Chelatococcus sp. YT9: one gene and its partner. The protein of the gene in region 1 interacts with the protein of each later gene in a pairwise test. Links are inferred from orthologs where the notes say so. Each region holds a gene or a part of one and is shown on either strand. Other genes may lie near its edges.

Evidence for each region.
Region 2: the proteins of ybgC (region 1) and secA interact in binary tests that used the Escherichia coli proteins (3 or more experiments, as listed by UniProt). The link is inferred for Chelatococcus sp. YT9 from one-to-one orthologs.

The regions. Positions count from the first base shown.
Region 1 is NZ_JAHBRW010000001.1:1,114,098-1,125,121, forward strand. The notes cover bases 5,492-8,388. They hold ybgC (tol-pal system-associated acyl-CoA thioesterase), read right to left. Parts: upstream 7,221-8,388; coding sequence 6,762-7,220; downstream 5,492-6,761. Other genes in these bases: tolR (protein TolR), read right to left, coding at 5,492-5,706; tolQ (protein TolQ), read right to left, coding at 5,731-6,447; KIO76_RS05115 (EamA family transporter), read left to right, coding at 7,383-7,820; KIO76_RS05120 (DUF2852 domain-containing protein), read right to left, coding at 7,949-8,359. In the rest of the region: tRNA lysidine(34) synthetase TilS, read right to left, coding at 1-728; tol-pal system protein YbgF, read right to left, coding at 679-1,584; peptidoglycan-associated lipoprotein Pal, read right to left, coding at 1,826-2,347; Tol-Pal system beta propeller repeat protein TolB, read right to left, coding at 2,605-3,936; cell envelope integrity protein TolA, read right to left, coding at 4,080-5,249; more of tolR, read right to left, coding at 5,254-5,491; KIO76_RS05125 (TetR/AcrR family transcriptional regulator), read right to left, coding at 8,699-9,331; Holliday junction branch migration DNA helicase RuvB, read right to left, coding at 9,374-10,411; Holliday junction branch migration protein RuvA, read right to left, coding at 10,408-11,024; crossover junction endodeoxyribonuclease RuvC, read right to left, coding at 11,022-11,024.
Region 2 is NZ_JAHBRW010000001.1:1,848,665-1,860,144, reverse strand. What follows is about bases 2,701-6,053. They hold secA (preprotein translocase subunit SecA), read left to right. Parts: upstream 2,701-3,069; coding sequence 3,070-5,853; downstream 5,854-6,053. Outside these bases: KIO76_RS08385 ((deoxy)nucleoside triphosphate pyrophosphohydrolase), read right to left, coding at 1-229; bifunctional glutamate N-acetyltransferase/amino-acid acetyltransferase ArgJ, read right to left, coding at 226-1,473; KIO76_RS08375 (peptidylprolyl isomerase), read right to left, coding at 1,649-2,599; KIO76_RS08365 (lytic transglycosylase domain-containing protein), read right to left, coding at 6,172-6,909; KIO76_RS08360 (L,D-transpeptidase family protein), read right to left, coding at 7,168-8,598; KIO76_RS08355 (acetyl-CoA carboxylase carboxyltransferase subunit alpha), read right to left, coding at 8,776-9,729; KIO76_RS08350 (class I SAM-dependent methyltransferase), read right to left, coding at 9,914-10,693; gloB (hydroxyacylglutathione hydrolase), read left to right, coding at 10,897-11,480. UniProt on the Escherichia coli protein: Required for protein export, interacts with the SecYEG preprotein conducting channel.

The DNA of each region.
Region 1 (11,024 bases):
ATCGCCCGCGCGAAGCGAGGATCGCGATTGGACGGATCGTCGATCGCAGAGAGCCCCACCGCCTTCACAAGGGTGACGAGCCGCGCCTTGGGCAAGCCAAGCAGGGGCCGTGCGAGGGTGACGCCCGGAGACAGAGGGCTCGCGAAGCGCATCGCCCCGAGGCCACCGATGCCGCTTCCCCGCGCAAGGCGCAACAGAACGGTCTCTGCCTGGTCATCCGCGTGGTGCGCCGTTGCCAGATGAGTCGCGCCGGCGTCCCGGACAGCCCTCTCCAGGAGGCGGTAACGTTCGGCTCGCGCCGCCTCATGGATGCCGGTCACAGGCTTAGGGCCCTCCCAGCGGAGAGAGCGATGATCCAAGCCAAAACGCGCGCTTTGGGCGGCAACAACCGCGACCTCATCTGCACTCCCCGGCCGGAGCGCGTGGTCGACACTGGCGACGATCATCGGCGGAGCCGCGACAAGAGATCGCCAACGCCATGCCAGAAGCAGCAGAGCCAGGGAATCCGGGCCCCCAGATACCGCGAGAACAATGCCCTTTGCGCCGCGGAGCGGAGCGAGCAACGCCGCGACCTCGTCGTCAGGAAAAGCTGGCAAGGGGCCGTCAAGCTCGGAGCTATCCCGGTCCGGCGCGGCTGCAAACGCCTGCACGCTGCCGCTCAGCACCTTGCCCGGCGTATCAGGAACATTTGACGCGTGCACGCTCCCGCGCAACGTTCTGGCGGACATTGGCATCTGCCTGAGGGTATTTGCGGCCAACCTCGGCGAGCGTTGCGCAGGCCTGGTCGCGGGCGCCAAGCGCATTCAGCGAGACGGCCAGCTTCACCATGCCGGCAGGGGCGCGGGTGCTCTTGCCGTACTCAGTCGTGACCTTGAGATATTGTTCCGCGGCCTCGCGATAACGGCCACGGGAAAGATAGCTTTCTCCGAGGAGGTAGGTCGCATCGGGGACAAGGCGATCGCGCGGGTGAGACTGCAGAAACTGGCGAAGGCTCATTTCCGCGCTTTCATAATCCTTGCGCTGCAATAGGGAGACTGCGGTCTCATATTGCGTGCGTGGATCATCTGTCGTTGTGGCGGCGACGCTCATCCGCTCCCGCTGGGGCGGTGGCGGGGCGTTGCGGCCAACACTCGACAGATCGAGAGGCGCGTCCGGGCGCTCGCCAGGCCCAGTTTCGTCGATAATGGCAATGCCGCCTGTCGCATCGGGATCCGCAGCGGCGAGGTTCGACTGGCCTTGGCCGAGGGGTCGGGGCGCGCCGGGCTGCCCGGGCTGGGTTGACGGATCGAAGGCATCGCTGCGCTTCTGCGGCTGCCGCGGCTGCGCGGAGCTACCGCCACCCTTCCCGCCAATCTCCTGAAAGCGGAAGTCCACATCTTCCTGGAACTTGCGCGTCTGATCTTGCAGGCGGCGATTCTCAAACTGGAGCTGTTCCACACGGCCGGAGAGTTCGCGGACCTGTCCCTCTAGCCGCTGCAGGCGGACGAACATTTCGGAAGCGTCCTGTGCCCGTGCCTCGACGCCGGCCGAAAGTGCCATTCCGCAAACCGTCAGGAGCAAAAGCGAACGCTGAACTCTGATCATGAAGCGCCCTTAAGATAAAATCCTCAAAGCGAGCTGTGCTCATTGATGCCGCGGCGTCAATTCACGTCATCGCGGTCGAGGCACTGTGACATCCGCGAAAAGCTTACGTCGCCTCTGGATTCCACGCCGCGACGCACACTACGCTGAATACCGCGCTCGCGCGCTTCTACCATAGTGTGCATGCGATGGCCACGGCACCTGCGGACCGCTTGGCGCCGCAGGCCGACGCGGTAACAAGCGATCAGGCGCCCGCGCCGTCGAGGACGGTCACGACACGGCGGTTCTGGGACCAGCAGGAAATGTCGTCACAGACCGCGACCGGCCGCTCCTTGCCATAAGAGATCGTGCGCATGCGCGAAGCCGCTATGCCGCGCGAGGCGAGGTAGTCGCGAACCGTCTGGGCACGGCGAGCGCCGAGGGAGAAGTTATATTCACGCGTGCCACGCTCGTCGGCATGACCCTCGACGACAAAGGTGTAGCGCGGATACTGCTGCAGCCACTGGGCCTGCTTGTTGAGCGTGGCGATAGCGGTCGGCGTCAGGTCGCTCGAATCAGTCTCGAAGAACACGCGGTCTCCGACGTTGACGACGAAGTCCTGCGTTGAGCCAGGAGTGCTTGCACCGCCCGCCCCATAGCCTCCAGCGCCACCGGCTCCGCCAAGCCCCGCCTGATTGGCGTCCTTGGCGCAGGCGGCCATAGCGAGCGTTGCAACAAAAACCGCTGCCAGCTTCATGCTGCGCGGGGATGAGGTGAGAGACAGCATCGGATCACTCCAGAACGAAGACTTGTGCTGCGGCGCCCCTCCCGCGCGCCCCTTGCCTGAAACATGTGGCAGGAGAACGCCGGAGGAATAAGCCGCTCGGTTTGTTACAATTCATGATCCGTCAACCTTGACGGGTTCTTGACGCGGGGAGCCGCTGGCTCGTTTCAAAACCAAAAGACGAAATAGGGTTAATGGCCTGTGAAGGACTGGCTGCAACGGACGCTGCGCGAAGCCGGTTCGCGGCCGCGAACCGCGCGTCAGCGAATTTCCGTCAGAACGGACGACCACGCTGGATCGGACGCGAACGACGGAGTCGGCACCGGCACTTCGACACGGCCGGTGATGTCGACCATGAAGATCCGGCCCCCGTTTGCGCCACCACCGTCCCGCCACAGCATCAAGAACTGACCGTTTGGCGCCCATGTCGGGCCTTCGTTATGGAAGCCTTCCGTGAGCAGACGTTCGCCGGAACCATCCGGCTTCATGATGCCGATGCCGAAACGGCCACCGCTCTGGCGGGTGAAGGCGATATAATCGCCGCGTGGCGACCAGACCGGCTGGCCGTATGTGCCCTGGCCGAACGAGATGCGGCGCGCTTCGCCGCCCGACGCCGGCATGACATAGAGCTGCGGCTGGCCGCCCCGGTCCGACTCGAAGACGATCTGCGACCCGTCCGGCGAAAAGGAGGGACTCGTGTCGATCGCATTGGTCGACGTCAACCGGGTGGTTGTTCGCGAGCGCAGGTCCATCACGTAGATGTTGGCGTTGCCGCCCTGCTGAAGGCTGAGCAGAAGCTTGCTTCCATCCGGCGAGAAGCGCGGGCTGGAGGTCATGTCAGGGAAGTTGCCGACCATCTCGCGCTGATTCGTGTCGAGATTGAGCAACTGGATATGCGGTTGGGATCCGCGGCGCTGGGCCATATAGGCAATTTCGGAACTCGTCGGCGAAAAGCGCGGCGTCACGACGAGATCCTCGCCACGCGTCAGGAAACGGACGTTGGCGCCATCCTGGTCCATGACCGCGAGACGCTTGCGACGGCTTTCCTTGGGGCCGGATTCGTCGACGAAGACGATCTTCGTGTCGAACATGCCCTTGAGCCCAGTGAGCCGCGTGAACACCGCGTCCGAGATGATATGCGCGATGCGGCGCCAATTGGCGGGATCCGTGAAATACTGCTGGCCGGTGAGCTGCTGGCCTGCGGGCACATCCCACAGACGGAACTCTACCTTGAGGCGTCCGGAGCCCTCGCGCGTGACGCGGCCCGTCACAAGACCTTGAACATTCAGAGCCTGCCATTGCTGAAACTGCGGCACGGCATCGAAACCGGCCATGCTCGGAGGCATGTTCTGGCGATCCAGGGGAACGAAGTAGCCACAGCGCCTGAGGTTCGCGGAAATCACGCCGGCAATCTTCGCGCCGAGGTCGCCGTCACCCGCAAAATCGGTGATCGCTACAGGCAGCGGCTGAAAGTTCGCCCGATCCAAGGTGATGGTGATCTCGGCACGGGCAGGCTGCACCACCGCCGACGCAATGAAGGCCGCCGCGCCGATAGCAACCCCCCGCCAGGCAAATAGCCCACCGCGCGCCATCCCATTCCGGCCGCGCTGCAGCATGCGTCGGAGGCGCGGCGCGGCATCGCTGATGGTGCGTTGAAGGATGTTGCGACCGTCAACGCCGGTATCGATGGCGACACCTCGTCCGGGCATCGGAGAGAGAAAGGAGGAAATGCGCATCAGCCTAAGAAGTCCTGAGGGTCAGCTTCGATGTTCAGAATCCGCCAATCTTCCATGAACGGAGCGTATTGGGCGGGAATGTGGTACGGCGCACAGCGCAGAACTGCCCGCCTCAAGCTCTCCGCGAACGAGCGGAAAGCGGGATCCGAGGACGAACTGGTAACTCGAGGTGCGGCTGAGAGAGAGCCGTCCGCACCCAACTCCATACGAATGACGGCCAACGTGCTTGCCTGCTGAAACCCCGGCGGTGGTGCGAAGCAGCGCTCTATCTGCTCTTTCAAGATCCGGCCGATCGCGTCTCGCTGAGCCATCGAGAGCTTTGGCGAGTTGGTGTTGCTCGTGCCCGCCCCCGTGCGCGTGCCGGCCGACGCCGTGCGGTTCACCTCACGGCCGGTCGAGGCGGCGTTCTGAGCCTTCTCCTTGCTCTGCAAGAGCTTCTGGATATCGCTCGGATTGAACTTGCTGCTCTCCTGCTCGGCAGGTTTGGAGGGCTGAGGCTTGGCCTTTGGCTCGCTGCTTTCGATGAGCTTGGCCAGGTCCTGCTTTTTCGGCTCCGGCTTCTGGGGTTCGGGCTTTTTCGGCTCTGGCTTGGGCGCCTCGACCTTCTTTGGTTCAGGCTTAGGCGGCTCCGGCTTTGTCTCGGCCTGCTTCGGCGGCTCAGGCCGTTTCGGCGGCTCAGGCTTCGGCTCAGCCTCCTTCACCGGCTCCGGCTTCGGCGGTTCGACCTTTGCCGGCTCGGGCTTGGGCGTCGGTTTGGGCGGCTCGACCTTGGGCGGCTCAGGCTTCGGCTCAACCTTGGCCTGCTGCGGAGGCGGCGGTGTCTCGGCGACGTTCGGATCCGGCAAGACCTGCGGCCGCGACGGCGGCGCGGGAACATCCCGCGCGGCCTCGCCAGGCACGGGCTTCTCCTCCGCCACGTCAGCGACCTTGTCGGCGCGGGGCTTGGGATCCGGCTTGATCTCCTTGGCGGACTTGTCGCCCCGCATCATGGCGCCGAACTCATTCGCGGATATCAGCTCGACAGCGACCGACTCCTGCTGGTCCGCGAAGGGTGTGGCCGCCGAGAAAGCGACCAATCCGGCGACAAGGATCGCCGCGTGCCCGGTGCTTGATGCCACAAGTCCGGGTTCACGCTTCACAAAACTGAGGAAGGCCGATTTCACAGTCACGATATCAGCTTTGCTGGTCCGGTTCGGTGATAAGGGCGACTTTCTTGAAGCCAGCAGCCGTGATCAGCGACATGACCTCGGCGACGCGGCCGTAATTCACGTTCTTGGCGCCGCGCACGTAAATGCGCTGCTCCATGCCCTCCGGGGCCTGCGCTTGCAGGCGTGCCACCACTTCGGAGGGCTGCACCTCGTCCTCATTGAGATAGACGCGGCCCTCGGCATTGATCGACACCGTCAGCGGTTTCTGGTCGACATTGATCGGCTTGGCCGAGGTTTGCGGCAGATCCAGTGGCACGCCGGCGGTCAATAACGGTGCCGCCACCATGAAGATGATCAGCAACACGAGCATGACGTCGATGAACGGCGTCATGTTGATATCGGCTATGGCCGCGTGCTTGCGGCGACGCCTGCGCCGTCCGCCACCACCGCCCGCCGATGCTCCGAGAGACATGCCCATGCTGTCCGCTCCTCGTGTCCGCCGTCAGGCGGCAGCCCGCTCGTCGATCTGCCGCGACAGAATGGCAGAAAACTCGTCCGCGAAAGTCTCCATACGCCCCTGCGCCTTGGCGGCCTCTGCCTGCAGCTTGTTGTAGGCGATGACGGCCGGGATGGCGGCGAACAGGCCGATGGCCGTTGCGAACAAGGCCTCTGCGATGCCCGGCGCAACGACGGCCAGACTGGTGTTCTTGGATGCGGCGATCGACTGGAAGGCTGTCATGATCCCCCAGACCGTGCCGAAAAGGCCGATGAACGGCGCCGACGATCCGACGGTGGCGAGAACCAGCAAGCGCGATTCAAGGCGCGCGGTCTCCCGCTGGATGGAAACGTCGAGCACCTTGTCGATCCGTTGGGAGAGACTCGCCATCGAACGGCCGCCCCCCTCGAACGAGCGCTTCCATTCGCGCATCGCGGCGGTGAACAAGGTGGCCAATCCTTGGGTCGGGCGGTTGTGCAGGGAGCGATAAAGCTCCTCCAGGGATTGGCCCGACCAGAACACTTCCTCAAAGCGGTCCATCGCACGCTTGGTGCGTGCGAAGAGGAGCGATTTGTCGATGACAATGGCCCAGCACCACACCGACGCGGCGATCAGGCCTAGCATCACCAGTTTGACAACGATGTGCGCCTGCCAGAACAACTCCAGCAGCGAACCACCGCCCGCGTGGGGCAGAGCCGCCTGGGTAACCTCGGCCGGATTCATCGACTACTCCTTCAATGCGCGGGCCCACCCTCTTCGCACGTGTCAAGTCACCACGGTCGAACGGCTGTGAAAAAATGGGATGATCCGCGTATCCCCTCACTCGCCTCGGAATCTGTCGAAATGAGGGCGCTACAAAGGGTCAGCCAAGGCATTCCCCCCGCTGCGCACTCCCGATGAGTTAAGCATGAGATAAGGTTAATTTGCGGTTAGCGGCTGCTCGACGCAAAAGTTCTAGTCAACGAGTTGACGGCGTGATCGCGCGTCTCGTTGCTGGAGTCATGAGTTCACTCACTCCTTCCAGCCGGGCGGTACGGTTAGACTTTCGCGTCGCCGCTCAGAATGCGCCGCAATGGCTCGGGAATGCGGGCTGGCGCCCCTCCCCGGATCAGTGCCACGCGGACGTCAGCCGTCACGATCACGTCATCACCTCGCGTGATGGATTGCGCAATGACGAGCGACGCGCCGCGCACCTCCGCCATGCGCGTTTCCACCTCGACAACATCATCCATGCGCGCCGGCCGGATGAATTCGATCGTCATGCGCCGCACGGCGAAAGCGAGGCCCTCGCCCTCATCATGAAGGACAGACTGGTCGACGCCCGCAAGGCGAAGGAAATCCGTCCGGCCCCTTTCCAGGAACCGCAAGTATCCAGCGTGATAGACGATGCCCGAGAAATCTGTATCCTCGTAATAAATGCGCACAGGCAGGCGGTGAACACCGCCTCTCAATTGGCCGGCGAGATAAGAAAAGTCGGTGCGCTGCGTTTCACTCATCGGATATCCAAAACCTGATCTGGCACTTTCGACATCGCGGCCACGCGTCCGGACAATGCGGACCTGTTTGGCGGCACGTCCGCCGCTGGCCGGGTACTGGTGATACGAATTTCGACGAGATCACACCAGAGGCACCGCTAGCCCAAGGGAGGCCAGCAACACATGAAACCCTTTCTCCTGACCTGGCAATTCTGGGCGCTGATGTCCGCCGCCTTCGCTGCCTTGACCGCCATCCTCGCCAAGGTCGGGGTGAGCGAGGTGAATTCGGATTATGCTACTTTCATCCGCACCATCGTCATCCTCATCACCGTAGCCGCATTGCTGGGGGCGACCGGCCAATGGCAGTCGCCGAGTTCGGTTCCTGGACGGACCTATGTCTTCCTCACCCTCTCCGGGCTTGCGACAGGCGCTTCCTGGCTGTGCTACTTCCGTGCGCTGAAACTCGGCGACGCAGCCCGGGTCGCCCCGCTCGACAAAATGAGCGTGGTCCTCGTCGCGGTCTTCGGTGTCTTGTTTCTCGGCGAGAAATTGTCCGGAGCGAACTGGCTCGGCGTCGTCATGATTGCAGCTGGCGCGGTCCTCATCGCCTATCGCGCGTGAAGAAGCGGGATAGGTTCCAAACAAAAAACGCCGCGCTTTCTTGAGCGCGGCGTTGTCGTTGTTAGAAGGGTCTGGATCAGCTACGCGCTTAATCGAAGCGACAGATGCTACGAGCAGATGTGCTGTGATCAGACCTGCGCGTCAGACTGGGAAGGTGGCGTCTGCGGGCGGTTGCGGCGGTCCGCCATGAACTGGTCGAACTCGGCCTTGTCCTTGGCCAGCCTGAGGCGCTCGAGGAAGTCGCGGAACTCGCGCTGCTCGTCTTCGAGCCGGCGCAATGTCTCTTCGCGGTACTCATCAAAGGCGCGGTTTCCGCTCGACGGCGGTCCACCCCACCGGCCGCCCCAACGCCGGCCTTCATCTTGGCGGAATGCCCAGGGGCCAAAACCGCCGCGCTTCATACCGCATCCCATACGTCCACTCCATATTGAGAAGGCAAGGACCGCCAGGCCCAAGGGCCACCAGGCGATGAAGCCCAGCACCGTGAGGGCGATCCAGGCCGGTTTGCCAAATTCGTCCAGCTTCGCTGCGAGCTGCATGACCGTCCGTCCTCTGTGAATGTTAATCACATTTACATAGTTAGAGATGAGAGGCTTTTCTGTCAATAACGGGCCTTGAAAAATCATGAGGCGCGCCTCTCTCAAGATCGCCTCAACGGCCCAAAGGCTGATGCATGCCCCAAGACCATCGACAATCGGCGCGACCGGGTCCGCCTCCAGCGTGCTAATGCCCGCGCTGCGTCGCCGAGGAGGATTTCCCCTATCGTTGCCATCAACGAGAGGGCGTGGTCGCTGCTGAACGGCAATGGGATGCAAGATACGAGCTGAAACGTCCGACACCGTGACGGGATCATGCTCGAAAGGTGGCGACCACCCGCGTTACTCCGGCGCCCCGCCCAGCCCCTTGAGGTAGATGAGGAACCCTGCCTCGAGCAGGTCCTCCGGCGCCATCGGCACCTTGCGCCGCGCAGCATCTGCCCGGCCGAAAAGGCTTGCGACGCCATGGGCCATGGACCAGATATGCAGAGCGACCATGAGAGCGGGCGGGCGCCCCGCCGCCGGCATGGTCGCGACCAGAGCCTCGGCGCCGCTTCGCAGAACACCAAAGGCGCGCTCGGCCGCCTGCTGAAGCTCAGTGCTCGCATCGGCCGGCAGGCCCGATTCGAACATCGCCACGTAGAGCGCCGGATTATCGCGGGCAAAGGCGAGATAGGCCTTGCCCATCCGCTCAAAGGCCTGCGCCGGGCTCGGGTGCCCCTGGTTCCAGGCGGTCTGGAGCGCGTCGGCAAACTGGGCGAAACCCGAGGCAGCCACGGCGGCCAGAAGTTCGTCCCTGTCACGGAAATGACGATAGGGCGCGGCAGGGCTCACACCGGCGCGCCGGGCGGCCTCAGCGAAGGTCGCGCCTGCCGTGCCTTTTTCGTTGATCAGGTCGAGCGCTGCCTGCATCAGGGCCTCCCTCAGGTTGCCGTGATGATAGCCGCGCGCGCCCTCCTTTTTGGACCAGCTCATGTGACGAGGCTTTACATGACGGAAGCGCGGCCGTCGACAGGCTCAATCGCCTTCGTCGAACAGCGGCATCTGTGGCGCCTCGCGCGTCGGCTCGGCAAGGCCGAGATGGCGGAAAGCGTGTGGCGTGAGCATGCGCCCGCGCGGCGTGCGCTGGACAAAGCCCTTCTGGATCAGGAAGGGCTCGATGATCTCCTCGATGGCGTCCCGCGGCTCCGATAGCGCCGCCGCGATCGTCTCGATCCCGACCGGCCCGCCACCGAACGATGTCGCGATCATCGTGAGATAGCGCCGGTCCATGAGGTCAAGGCCGACCCCGTCCACATCCAGCAGCCCCAGCGCCTTGTCGGCGACACTCCGGGTGACCGTCGCATTGCCGCCGACGATCGCGAAATCACGCACGCGGCGCAGGAGACGCCCGGCGATGCGCGGCGTGCCGCGCGCGCGGCGGGCGATTTCATTGGCACCGTCCTCGCTCATGCCGATGCCGAGCACGCGCGCCCCGCGCGTCACGATGAGCTCCAGCTCTTCCACCGTATAGAACTGCAGGCGAATGGGGATGCCGAAGCGATCGCGCAGGGGCGTCGTCAGGAGTCCCTGGCGGGTTGTCGCGCCGACGAGGGTGAATTTCGGCAGGTCGATCTTGACCGAGCGCGCCGCGGGCCCCTCGCCGATGATGAGATCGAGCTGGTAGTCCTCCATCGCCGGATAGAGAATTTCCTCGACCGCCGGGTTGAGACGATGGATCTCATCGATGAAGAGCACGTCCCGCTCTTCCAGATTGGTGAGCTGCGCGGCGAGATCTCCGGCCTTGGCGATCACTGGCCCCGAGGTCGAGCGGAAATTGACGCCGAGCTCCCGCGCGACGATCTGCGCCAGCGTCGTCTTGCCGAGGCCGGGCGGCCCCACGAACAGCACATGGTCGAGCGCATCACCACGCGTCTTGGCCGCTTCGATGAAGACGCCAAGATTCGCACGCGCCGCCGCCTGGCCGATGAATTCACCAAGCGCGAGCGGACGCAGTGACATCTCCTGATCGTCATCGCGCTTCTCGGCGGTCACGAGGCGTGAAGGGGTATTCATCGCGCCAGTTCCTTAAGGCCGAGCCGGATCAAGGTCGCCGCCGGCGCATCTTCCCCACCCTGCCGCATGGCCGCCGCGATGGCCGCCGCCGCCTGCGGTTGGCCATAGCCGAGATTGACAAGCGCCGAGATGGCATCCGCCGCGGGCTGCGGGGCGTGCCGATCCTCGACGGCGCCGGCGAGATTCGCAACGATCGGATCGACGACGCCGAAAGCCGGCGCCTTGTCCTTCAGCTCGGCGACGAGACGGGCGGCGAGCTTCGGGCCGACGCCCGGGGCGCGCGCGACTGCTGCCTTGTCAGCCATGGCGATGGCGGTTGCAAGCGCGCCGGGATCAAGGACCGACAGGATGGCGAGTGCCACCTTCGCGCCGACGCCCTGGACCGTCTGCAGAATGCGAAACCACTCGCGCTCCGCGTCGGAGCGGAAACCGTAGAGGCGGATCATGTCCTCGCGGACATGGGTTTCGATGGCGAGCGTCGCGGCCTCCCCCGCCTGCGGCAGATTTTGAAGGGTGCGCGTCGAGCAATGCACGACATAGCCCACGCCGCCCACATCGAGGATCACGAAATCCTCGCCGTAGGAATCGACGAGCCCCTTCAATTTACCGATCA
Region 2 (11,480 bases), 730 kb from region 1 along the record:
AGCTCGCGAAAGTGAGCGGCGCGAGACATTCCTGCTTCACGGTAATGCCGAGTTCCTCGTTGAGTTCCCGGATCAGCGTTTCCTCCGGGCGCTCACCGGCCTCCACCTTCCCCCCCGGGAATTCCCAGAGGCCCGCGAGCGCCTTGCCCGGTGGGCGCTGGGCGAGGAGGATGCGCCCGTCGCCATCAACGAGGGCGCAAGCCGCAACAAGAGTGAGCTTCACACTCACGAGCGGTAGTCGCCGTTGATCTCGACATAGGCCTTGGTGAGATCGCAGGTCCACACCGTGGCCGAACCACTGCCGAGCCCGATATCCGCGGTGATGCAAATATCTTCGCCGCGCATGTAGGCGGACGTCGCGGCCTCGTCGTAGGCGCCATCGCGCTCGCCGTCGACGGCGACGCGGATATCGCCGAACCAGATCGCGAGGCGATCGCGTTCGGCGGGCTCGCCGGCCTTGCCGACGGCCATGACCACACGGCCCCAATTGGCGTCCTCGCCGGCAACCGCCGTCTTCACCAGCGGCGAATTGGCAATCGACAACGCGATGCGCTTGGCGGAAGCGTCGTCCACGGCGCCACGCACCAGGACCTCGACGAACTTGCGTGCACCCTCGCCGTCGCGCACGACCTGATGGGCCAGGTCGAGCAGCAGAGCGTCAAAAGCCACCTTGAAGGCAGCGAGCCGCGGATCATCTACCGCCTCGATGGGCTTCACCCCGCGGGCCACCGCGGCGCCCGTCGCAAAGGCAATAAGCGTGTCGGAGGTTGATGTATCGCTGTCCACCGTGATGGCGTTGAAGGAGCCCTTGACCCCACCGGACAGGAGCGCCTGCAGAACCGGGGCGGCGATCGGCGCGTCAGTGACGACATAGGACAGCATCGTCGCCATGTCGGGAGCAATCATGCCGGCCCCCTTGGCGATGCCGTTGATGGTCACGGTAATGCCATCGATATCAGCGGCGCGCGTGGCCACCTTGGGGAAGGTGTCGGTGGTCATGATTGCCTTGGCGGCATCGAGCCACGGCTCTGGCGAGGCACGACGCGCGCAGTCGGCCAGTACGCCCTCGAATTTCGTGGCATCGAGCGGCTCGCCGATAACGCCGGTCGAGGACAGGAAAATCTCGCTTTCCGCACAGCCTACCGCGGCAGCCGCGAGCTTTGCCGTGAGCGCTGTCGACTCGCGGCCCTTGCGGCCGGTGAAGGCGTTGGCATTGCCGGAATTGACGACAAGCGCCCGTGCCTTTCCGCCGGCCAGCCGGTCCCGGCACCATTCAACCGGTGCCGACGGGCACTTGGAGCGCGTGAACACGCCCGCCACGCTCGTGCCCTCATCGAAGATGGCGAGCAGCACATCCGTTCGGTCCTTGTAGCGGATGCCGGCCGCGGCGGTCGCGAAGCGCACGCCGGCGATGGGGGGCATCGCGGGAACGGTCTTGGGGGCAAGTGGCGAGACGGGATGTTCTTTTGCCATGTTGGGCCGATCGGGAGAAGGAGACTTACGCCGCTCGGTGCGACGCGGAGGTATAAGCTGGGGCACGGCATGCAAGCCATGCCGTACTCCTGGGTCATCAGGTCAAATATGCCTTGCCGGTCGCGGCCACCTGCCTATCGTTCCCGATCTGCAGGACGTTATCCCCGTCACCAGATCAGGGCTTCTTGGGCTCGGCCGGTGTTGCGGGCGCTGGCGCGCTTGGTGTCGGGGCGGGCGTTGCCGGCGGCTCGTCCAGACGCTCGATCTTCGCATCCTTGCGTAAGCCCACAATAATGTCCTGCTGAGCCTTCTGCGCCAGATAGCTGTCGACCTGCTCCTTGACCTCGTCAAACGTCGGAATTGGCTTTTCGCGCTTTTCCTCAACCTTGATGACGTGCCAGCCGAACTGGCTCTTCACAGGCGCCGAAATCTCACCCGGCTTGAGCTTGAACGCGGCCTCGGCAAATTCCGGCACCATGCGGTCCTTGGTGAAGAAGCCGAGATCCCCGCCTTCCTTGGCGGAACCCGGATCCTTCGAGACTTCCGCAGCCACCTTCACGAAGTCCTCGCCGGCCTTGAGCCGTGCTTCAATCTTCTTCGCGTCGGCCTCATTCTCCACGAGAATGTGGCGGGCGCGCACCTCTTCTTCGGGCTTCATGCCCTTGACGGTATCTTCGTAGAGCGCCTTGGCTGCTTCAGGCGTCGCGGCCTTCTTCACCTCGGCGGCCAGATAGTCGTCCAGCAGCACCTTGTCCCTGAAGTAGGCCAACCGGCGCGCGAAGTCCGGCGTGTCGCCGATCTTGGCTTTTTCGGCAGCCTGCGCCAGAATCTTCATGTCGATGAGATAGTTCAAGAGATAAGTCCGGCGCTGGGCTTCCGGCATCGCAGGCAGCCGGTCCCCGAGATCCTCGCTGGCCACGTCGAGATCCCGCTGGGTGATCGCCACGCCGTTCACAGTGGCAAGCGGCTTGTCCGGGTTGGTAGCGGAAGCGGCCGGCGCGGCCGGCTGAGGCGCCGCCGGAGCCGCAGCGCCCTGGGCCATGGCAGGCACGGAGAGCGCGCCCAAGCCGGGCAAGCCCATCAGGGCGGTGGCGGCAGTGGTTAGAAAGAAGCGACGAAGGTTCATGGGTGCTTCCGCGATGCGACCGGGGGCCGATGGACGGCTGGCGGCCACGAGGGCGCACCAGCCATATGAGCATAAGTGGCTTGCATGAGTGGCCGAAGCGGCGTTGCTTGGCAAGACCTTATGTTGGCGGGAGCTCTCCCTGAGAGCCAGCGTCCGCCCACATCGCGCCCAACGCTGCGACCTCCCCACAGCGAGCTGGCGCCCCTATATAGCGCCATAAGGCCTGTTTGGCAGTAACCGGGTTGACAGATCCTCATGATACACCCATTTCGCCGAACAGCACGGGGCTTCGCCGCTTCGACACATCGGCGTGCGATAGGGGCGGAATCAAGGTCGACGCCATAAAGTCGATTGGTGGGGCTCATGTCCCCGCTGTTGTGCTGGACCCGGCGCCCCTTGGGGGTTAATCGTGTGACCGACGGCGCGGGATGCCTTCCCGGGCCGGAATTGATCGTCCGGAAAGAATCTCGATGCTCGGCGCTATTGCGAAAAAAATATTCGGTTCAGCCAACGACCGCCGCCTGAAGACCTATACCAGCAGAGTCCAGGCCATCAATGCGCTTGAGCCCGAACTCGCGGCCCTTTCAGACGAGCAGCTGCGCGCCCGGACGGAGGAATTCCGTCAGCAGCTCGCCGCCGGCAAGACACTCGATGATTTGCTCATTCCGGCCTTCGCCACCGTGCGCGAGGCAGCCAAGCGTGTGCTCGGCCAAAGGCACTTCGATGTGCAGCTCATCGGCGGCATGGTGCTTCACGAAGGCGCGATCGCCGAAATGCGGACGGGTGAAGGCAAGACCCTTGTGGCGACGCTGCCGGTCTATCTCAACGCCCTGTCCGGCAAGGGTGTTCATGCGGTCACCGTCAACGACTATCTCGCCAGCCGCGACTCCGGATGGATGGGGCGCATCTACCGCTTTCTCGGGCTGACAGTCGGCGTGATCATCCACGGGCTGGACGACGACCAGCGCCGCGAAGCCTATGCCTGCGACATCACCTATGGCACCAACAACGAATACGGCTTCGACTATCTGCGCGACAATATGAAATACGATCTCGCGCAGATGGTCCAGCGCGGGCACAATTTCGCAATCGTCGACGAGGTCGACTCGATCCTGATCGACGAAGCGCGGACGCCGCTGATCATCTCCGGGCCGCTCGACGACCGCTCCGATCTCTACAATGCCATCGATGTGCTGATCCCGAAGCTCAAGCGCGAGGACTACGATCTCGACGAGAAGCAGCGCGCGGTCTCGCTGACCGAGAGCGGCAATGAGCATATCGAAGAGCTGCTGGAAGGCGCCGGCCTGCTGAAGGAAGGCTCTCTCTACGACGCCGCCAACGCGACGCTGGTGCACCACGTGAACCAGGCACTGCGCGCCCATACGCTGTTCCAGCGCGACAAGGACTACATCGTCCGTAACAACGAAGTGGTCATCATCGACGAGTTCACCGGTCGCATGATGCAGGGCCGGCGCTACTCGGAGGGCCTGCACCAAGCCCTCGAGGCGAAGGAACACGTCCAGATCCAGCCCGAGAATCAGACCCTCGCGTCGATTACCTTTCAGAATTATTTCCGCCTCTACAAGAAGCTCGGCGGCATGACCGGCACGGCCGCCACCGAGGCCGACGAGTTCCTGGACATCTACAACCTGCCCGTGGTGGAGATCCCGACCAACCTGCCGGTCAAGCGTATCGATGAGGACGATGAGGTCTACCGGACCGATGCCGAGAAGTACAAGGCGATCGCCCGCGACATCATGGAGGCGGCCGAGAAAGGCCAGCCGGTTCTCGTCGGCACCACCTCGATCGAGAAGTCGGAAGTACTCGCCAACTTCCTGTCCAAGACAGGTTACAAGCATATCGATTTCAACAAGCCCGACGCGCTGAAGCCGGTGTTCGAGGCCGCCCGCTCGGGGAAGTCATCCAAGCATTTCGCAGTGCTGAACGCCCGCTTCCACGAGCTCGAAGCCTTCATCGTGGCGCAGGCCGGTGTTCCCGGCGCCATCACCATCGCTACCAACATGGCCGGCCGCGGCACGGATATCCAGCTTGGCGGCAATGCGGACATGCGGCTGGAGCAGGAACTGGCTGATATGCCGGAGGGCGAGGCGCGGACGGCTCGCGAAGCCGAGATCCGCGCGGAGATCGCCGAATTCAAGAAACGCGCGCTGGCCGCTGGCGGGCTCTATGTCATCGGCACCGAGCGTCACGAGAGCCGGCGCATCGACAATCAGCTGCGTGGCCGTTCCGGCCGCCAGGGCGATCCCGGCCGCTCGAAGTTCTTCCTGTCGCTCGAAGACGACCTGATGCGCATCTTCGGCTCAGGCCGCATGGACACGATGCTGCAGCGTCTTGGCCTGAAAGAGGACGAGGCGATCGTCCATTCCTGGATCAACAAGGCGATCGAGAAGGCACAGGGCAAGGTCGAAGCGCGCAACTTCGACATGCGCAAGAACATCCTGAAATACGACAACGTTATGAACGACCAGCGCAAGGTGGTCTTCGAGCAGCGTCGTGATTTCATGGCTCAGGAATCGGTCCGCGAGACCATCGACGAGATGCGCCACGGTGTCGCCGAAGAACTGGTGACGCGTCATATCCCTGAGAATTCCTACCCCGAACAGTGGGATGTCGCCGGCCTCTCCGAGGCCATTACCAACGAGCTGAACATCACCGTTCCGGTCGAGGATTGGGCGAAGGAAGAAGGTATCGCGGACGACGAGATCCGCGAGCGCCTCAAGGCGGCTGTCGATGCCTCTTATGCAGAGCGCGTCGAGAAGAATACGCCCGAGGTGATGAACTACGTCGAGAAGCAGGTGCTGCTGCAAACCCTCGACCATCTCTGGCGCGAGCATCTCGCCACGCTCGATCATCTGCGCCAGGTCATCGGCTGGCGCGGCTACGCCCAGCGCGATCCGCTGAACGAGTACAAGTCCGAAGCTTTCCAGCTCTTCGACGGCCTGATCGGGCGCCTCCGCGAGCAGGTCACGACGCAGCTGATGCGAGTCGAGGTGATGTTCTCGCCGCCCCCAGAGGCCGAGTTGCCGCCGATGGAGGCCCATCACCTCAACCCGTTCAGCGGCGAGGAGGAGATGGCGGGCTATGCCGACACGCTCGTAGCGTCCCGCCCGCAGGCGGAAGCCGTCGCTGTGGATCCAGCCGACCCCTCGACGTGGGGCAAGGTCGGCCGCAACGATCCCTGCCCCTGTGGCTCAGGCAAGAAGTTCAAGCATTGTCACGGGCGGTTCATCTGAGCGATCGCCCGGCGGACGTGCTCACTTCTCCGTTAGGGGAGGTCAGACAGACGTGCAGTGTCCGGTGAGGGGTTTACGGTACTGGTCGTCCGCGCCGCTCCGTAGCCCTCCTCCTCAATCCAATTTGAGATAACCGATCCACCGGGGTCATCCCGGCCTCGCGCCGGGGATCCCGATTGTCAAAGTCCAGACGCTATGTGTCCGGATGGCCAAGACAAGTCCGGCCATGACAACGAAGCCCCATCGGTTCAATTGGATCGGAGAATTCTGTGGCGCCCTGTCTTGCAATCTGGGGCTTGCCGCCTGCCCGGCAAGACCTCACTGCATGATGCGCAGGGTGGAAGCGCCAACCTTGGTCAGGTTGCGCATGCGGGAATCATAGGTAGCCCAGTTCACCCGGCTCTTGCGGCGGCCACTCTTGCCGCGCGCGACTGGCCCGATCGCGCCGACGACCGGGTCACCAAAGGTGGGTGTTGGGACCTCCCCCGTAACGGGATATCCCTGCGCGGTCAGGATCGCGCGCACGCGCTGACAATAGTGCACCGAGCGATAGGAGAAGCGTGTCTCCCCGTGCCCTGCTCGGTATTTCATGACTGTCGTGCAGATGTCGCCGCCCGCGAGCTTCCAGGCGCCGGTGAGATAGGTAACGCCATAGCGGATGTTGGTGGCGGGTTCGGCGAGTTCCGCGAGCGAGCCGCTGAAGCCGAGCATCCGTGCGGTCGAGGGCAACACCTGCATCAGCCCGACTTCACCGTAGCTGCCCGAAGCAGAGATATTATAGGCGCTCTCAACCTCCGCGACCGCGTCCGCGATCTGGGGCGGCAAGCCTGATTTCAACGCCTGCTCGCGCACGAGGGCGCGCAATCGCACCTTGTCCCGGCCGGGCGAAGGAACGGAGGCTTCTGCCGGAGCCACCGATTTCGGCACAGGCGCAACTGCAGCTTCACTCGGCGCCGACTTGGGCGACTGGCCACTCTCGGGCGCGGCAAGCGCTTTCCCCATGCCAAAGGCAGCGACGGTCAAAACGACAGCGGTGATACCGATCCTGACCACCATGAACTGTTCCTCTTGCCGGAAGCCCCGGCCGGGGAGCGGTACGGCGCGCTCTCTCATGCGCAATAAAAGCTTATCGTAATATGACGATGAAATATAAATTCATTGGAAACACAGCCGGAAGCTCATCCTCCCTGGCGAGATTGAGCGTGCCCGCGCCCTCCTCCAGGAATAAGGACAGCTTCACGAGCTCCCCCAAAGAAAAAAGGCCGCTGTCCATCGACAACGGCCTCATGCGCTTTGCCGGACATGCTTCCGGGATCAGAACAGGGAGAGCGGCCATACGCTCCGCGACGAGGCCTCGCTTGCGTCCTTCGCGGGCAGTTCCGCGCGCTTGTCGGTCGCGCCGGCCTTTCCGCTATTCGACGATTGCTGCCGTTGCGGCGGCAGTGGCGCTGCAGCAGGCACCGTCTGCGAGAGAGCTTCCGCCGCTGGCGCCGCAGGTTTTGCTGGCGCCGAATCCGCCCAGGACATCACGCGCTGGAACAATGACTTCTTGGGGGCAGCGCTTTCGGTCGCGCCGGCAGAGGCGAGAACCGGCGCGGGCACCGCTGCCTCGTCACGCGCGGTGGACGACGTCGAGACCACATCGTTCGCTGTGGGTTTGGCAGGCGCAAGGGCAGCCACAGCGGTGACCGGCTGAGTAGGCTTCGGGGCGACGCCCTCCTCCAGCACGATCTCCTCTGGCCCGTTCAACAACGCTTCAGGGCGGCTCACATTCTCAAGAGGCTTGGCGCTGCTGCGCGCGGCGAACATCATGACGCCGCCATCCGAACCGCCGAAGTTGTTGGACGCAGAACTGAAGGACTTGTGCTGCCCGCCATCCTGATAAACAAGGCGGACGGCCGCCGTGCCCGAGCGAACCAGTTCGGCGACCTTGGCGTCATCCCGCTGCTGCTTGGCCTTGACGGCCGAAGCGACAGCTTCGTCCTCACGCAAGGCGGGGCAAGGCGCGACGGGGTCAAGCCGGATACCGCTCGCCGAGACAGCGTTGAAGACATACTGGCGGCCGCAGACGCCGACTTTCGGCTCCTCGCGCGTCACTTCAAAATTATCCGAACCGCGCTTCAACATCTGCCAGAAGGCAATGTTGGGATCCTTGCGGTGCTTGGCCATGTTCTCCGGCGTCATCCGGAAGGGATAGGCCTGGAACTGGAACGAGCGCTGACCGCCACTGAAGGCCTCGCGTCCGAGCGCATAAATCTCGGCGATCTGCTCATCCGTCATGGAGTAGCAGCCGCGTGACGAGCACGCGCCATGAACCATGAGGAATGAGCCAGTGCGGCCGTTGGCGCGGTCATAGGTGTTGGGGAAGCCCGTATCGAACGACAGGAAGAAGTTCGAGTTGGGATTCATCTGCGCGGGCGTGATGTTGTAGAAACCCTCCGGCGCCTGCCGGTCGCCTTCACGCACCTTCGGGCCGAGCTGTCCCGACCAGCGGCAGATGGGATATGTCTTCAGTAGCGCGTAGCGGCCGGTGTTGTCCTTCTTCCAGACCTCGAGTTCCGCTTCCTTCTTGTAGGCGCGGATGAGAATAGGAGAAGACTTCGTCATGCCCTTCTCGGACATGAGCGCCAGCGTGGCTGCCGGCAGCGGAGCGTTTGCACGGGCGCTGCGATTGTAGCCGTTTCCGTCCTGGCACGAGGCTAGGCCCAATCCCACGACGGCGATCAATGCGACGCGCTTGAACATCAGCCATCCAATCATTCGACCGGTCAACAAAGGTCACCGGTTGTTAGCTTTTACGCCCGGAAGCGTTACCCCAATCTTACCAAATTAAGGCAAACCAGTGGCACTTCCTGGGTCGGCACGCTAGCGAACAGACGACTCGGCTTCATCTTTCCGCACTCTGACGGATTTAGAAAGGTTTCACAACCGCCTGCCGATGGCCAGGAATTTCTCAGCCCGCCGGTCGCGGATTTCCTCCGGCGACAGGCCCGACAGATCCTGGAAACTGGCCGCGATCGCATCGCCGGTCGACGCAATCGCATGGGCCGCATCCCGGTGGGCGCCACCAGACGGCTCAGCGATGATTGCGTCGATGACGCCGAATTTCAGAAGGTCCTGCGCGGTGATCTTCATTCCGGTCGCAGCATCCTGAGCGCGGGAAGAGTCGCGCCAGAGAATGGACGCGGCACCTTCCGGCGAGATCACCGAATAAATCGAGTGCTCCAGCATGAGCACCTTGTTGGTGGTAGCGAGCGCGATAGCACCACCGGAGCCGCCCTCACCAATAATGACGGAAACGCTCGCAGTGGGGAGCGCGAGACAAGCCTCCGTCGACCGGGCAATGGCTTCGGCTTGACCACGCTCCTCGGCGTTAATGCCGGGATAAGCGCCCGCCGTGTCGACGAAGGTGATGACCGGCAACGAAAAGCGTCCGGCGAGCTCCATCAGGCGTACAGCCTTGCGATAGCCCTCGGGCTTCGCCATGCCGAAATTATGGCGGATGCGTTCCTCGGTATTGGAGCCCTTCTCCTGGCCGATCACGCATACGCTTTCGCCCCGGAAGCGACCGAACCCGCCGACGATGGCCTCATCCTCACCGAACTTGCGATCGCCCGCGAGAGGGGTGAAGTCGTCGATTAAGGCGGTGCAGTAATCGATGAAATGCGGCCGCTGCGGATGGCGCGCCACGAGCGCCTTCTGCCAGGGGGTCAAGGCGGCATAGAGCTCGTCCAGCGCGCGCGAGGCCTTGGCCTCTAACCGGCCAATCTCCTCGCCAATGGCGACCGCGTCGCCGGACTGGGCTAACGCTCGCAGCTCCTCGACCTTGGCTTCGAGTTCAGCAACGGGTTTTTCAAAATCGAGATAGCTGCGCATCAACTCACAATAGGGGTCAGCAAAGCCCTTCAACACCCCGAGATCGAAGGGCCGAACACAGCCTCCGTCACAGGGGCCGGCGAAGGCCGGACCTTGGCGTCAGGAAGGCTGCAAGTCAATATCCCGCCGTCCACCGACATCGGTTGCCCCAGCGCGCCCGTGCGCCACCGCACGCATACCCGCTTCATGGCGACATATCCGAGGTTCGATGCGCGGCTCGCACGCGTCCGGTGGGCACGGGCGGGCCGGGCGTCGGCAAGAGAACTGGGCTGAGGCTCCGTGAGCGGCGGACCTTGCGCACCATGACAGGCCGGTGGAGCTGCTTGGTCGCCTCCATGACATGGACGCCAGCGAAGGGCAGTGAGAGCCGTGCACCCGCCCGCTCCCATGCAACCGCCGCGCGCAGGAACAAACGGCCGCGCAAGGGAGGCACATAGAGCGCCTCTCCCCAGTTCTCAGGGGAAAACAGGCTGCGTCTAAGGAGCCCCGTGAGCTGCGAACGGCTGTAAGGCAGCCCCTGTCCGAAGGGGGTCGTGTCCATGCGCGCCCAGAGACCGCGCCGGTTGGGCACCACAACGATCATCCGCCCGCCCGGCGTCAGGATGCGCCACACTTCCGATAACAGATCCTCCGGCGCGTCGCTCGTCTCCAGCGCATGCACGATGATGACCCTGTCGATCGACGCATCGAGCAGCGGCTGCATGGCGGGGTCCACGAGCGCTGACGAGGAAATGCCATTCGGCGGCCAGTTCACCACCCCCTGCATGGCGGGCATGAAGGCAAGCGTCCGTTCCATGCGAGGGCGGAACGCCGTGAGGTAAGGCGTCGCATAGCCAATACCGAGGAGCCGTTGCCGGGGCATGTCGCCCCAAAGGCTGTCAATGGCGCGCCCTACCAATCGGCGGGCAACCACACCGAGCGGCGTCGCGTAGAAGCTCTTCAGATCGACGACATCGACAGGCATGGCCTCTCCCACAGTCCCTGAAGGTTGCCAGGGCGCGTCCGGCTATCAATGGGGCTGACGGCCGGTATGCGCAAGCGGCACTCTGGTCTTGCCCTCCGCCGCACATATCGCCATTTTCGCGCTAAGCCCGCGAGGCATGATCGCGGCTATAATTGCTCTTCGCGCTACCGGCGCAATCCCCACCCAGCCCCATGAGGTCGCCGATGCCTGCCCTGATCGAGGTGTTTCCCTGCCGCAGCGACAACATCGGCGTGCTGATCCATGATCCCGCGAGCGGCGCGACGGCCGCCATCGATGCGCCGGAAGCCGACCCCATCTTGGAGGTCCTCGCCGCCAGGAACTGGTCGCTGACGGATGTCCTGGTCACGCATAAGCATGCCGACCACGTCGAAGGTATCCTGCCGCTCAAGGACCGCTATGATCTCACCGTCACGGGCCCGGGCGCCGAGGCCGACGCCATTCCAGGGCTCGACGTCGCCGTGCATGAAGGCGACGTGGTGAAAGTCGGCACGCTTGAGGCCAAGGTCATCGCCACGCCCGGGCACACCGCCGGCCATATCGCCTACTGGTTTGCGAAGGAGGAGGCGCTGTTCGCCGGCGACACCCTGTTTGCGCTCGGCTGCGGTCGTCTCTTTGAGAACTCGCCTGAGGAGATGTGGCAATCCCTCCAGAAGCTCGCCGCCCTTCCGGATGCCGCCCGCCTCTATTGCGGCCACGAATACACGCAATCCAACGCCCGCTTCGCGCTGGCCGTCACCCCGGACGATCCCGCCCTGCAGAAGCGAGC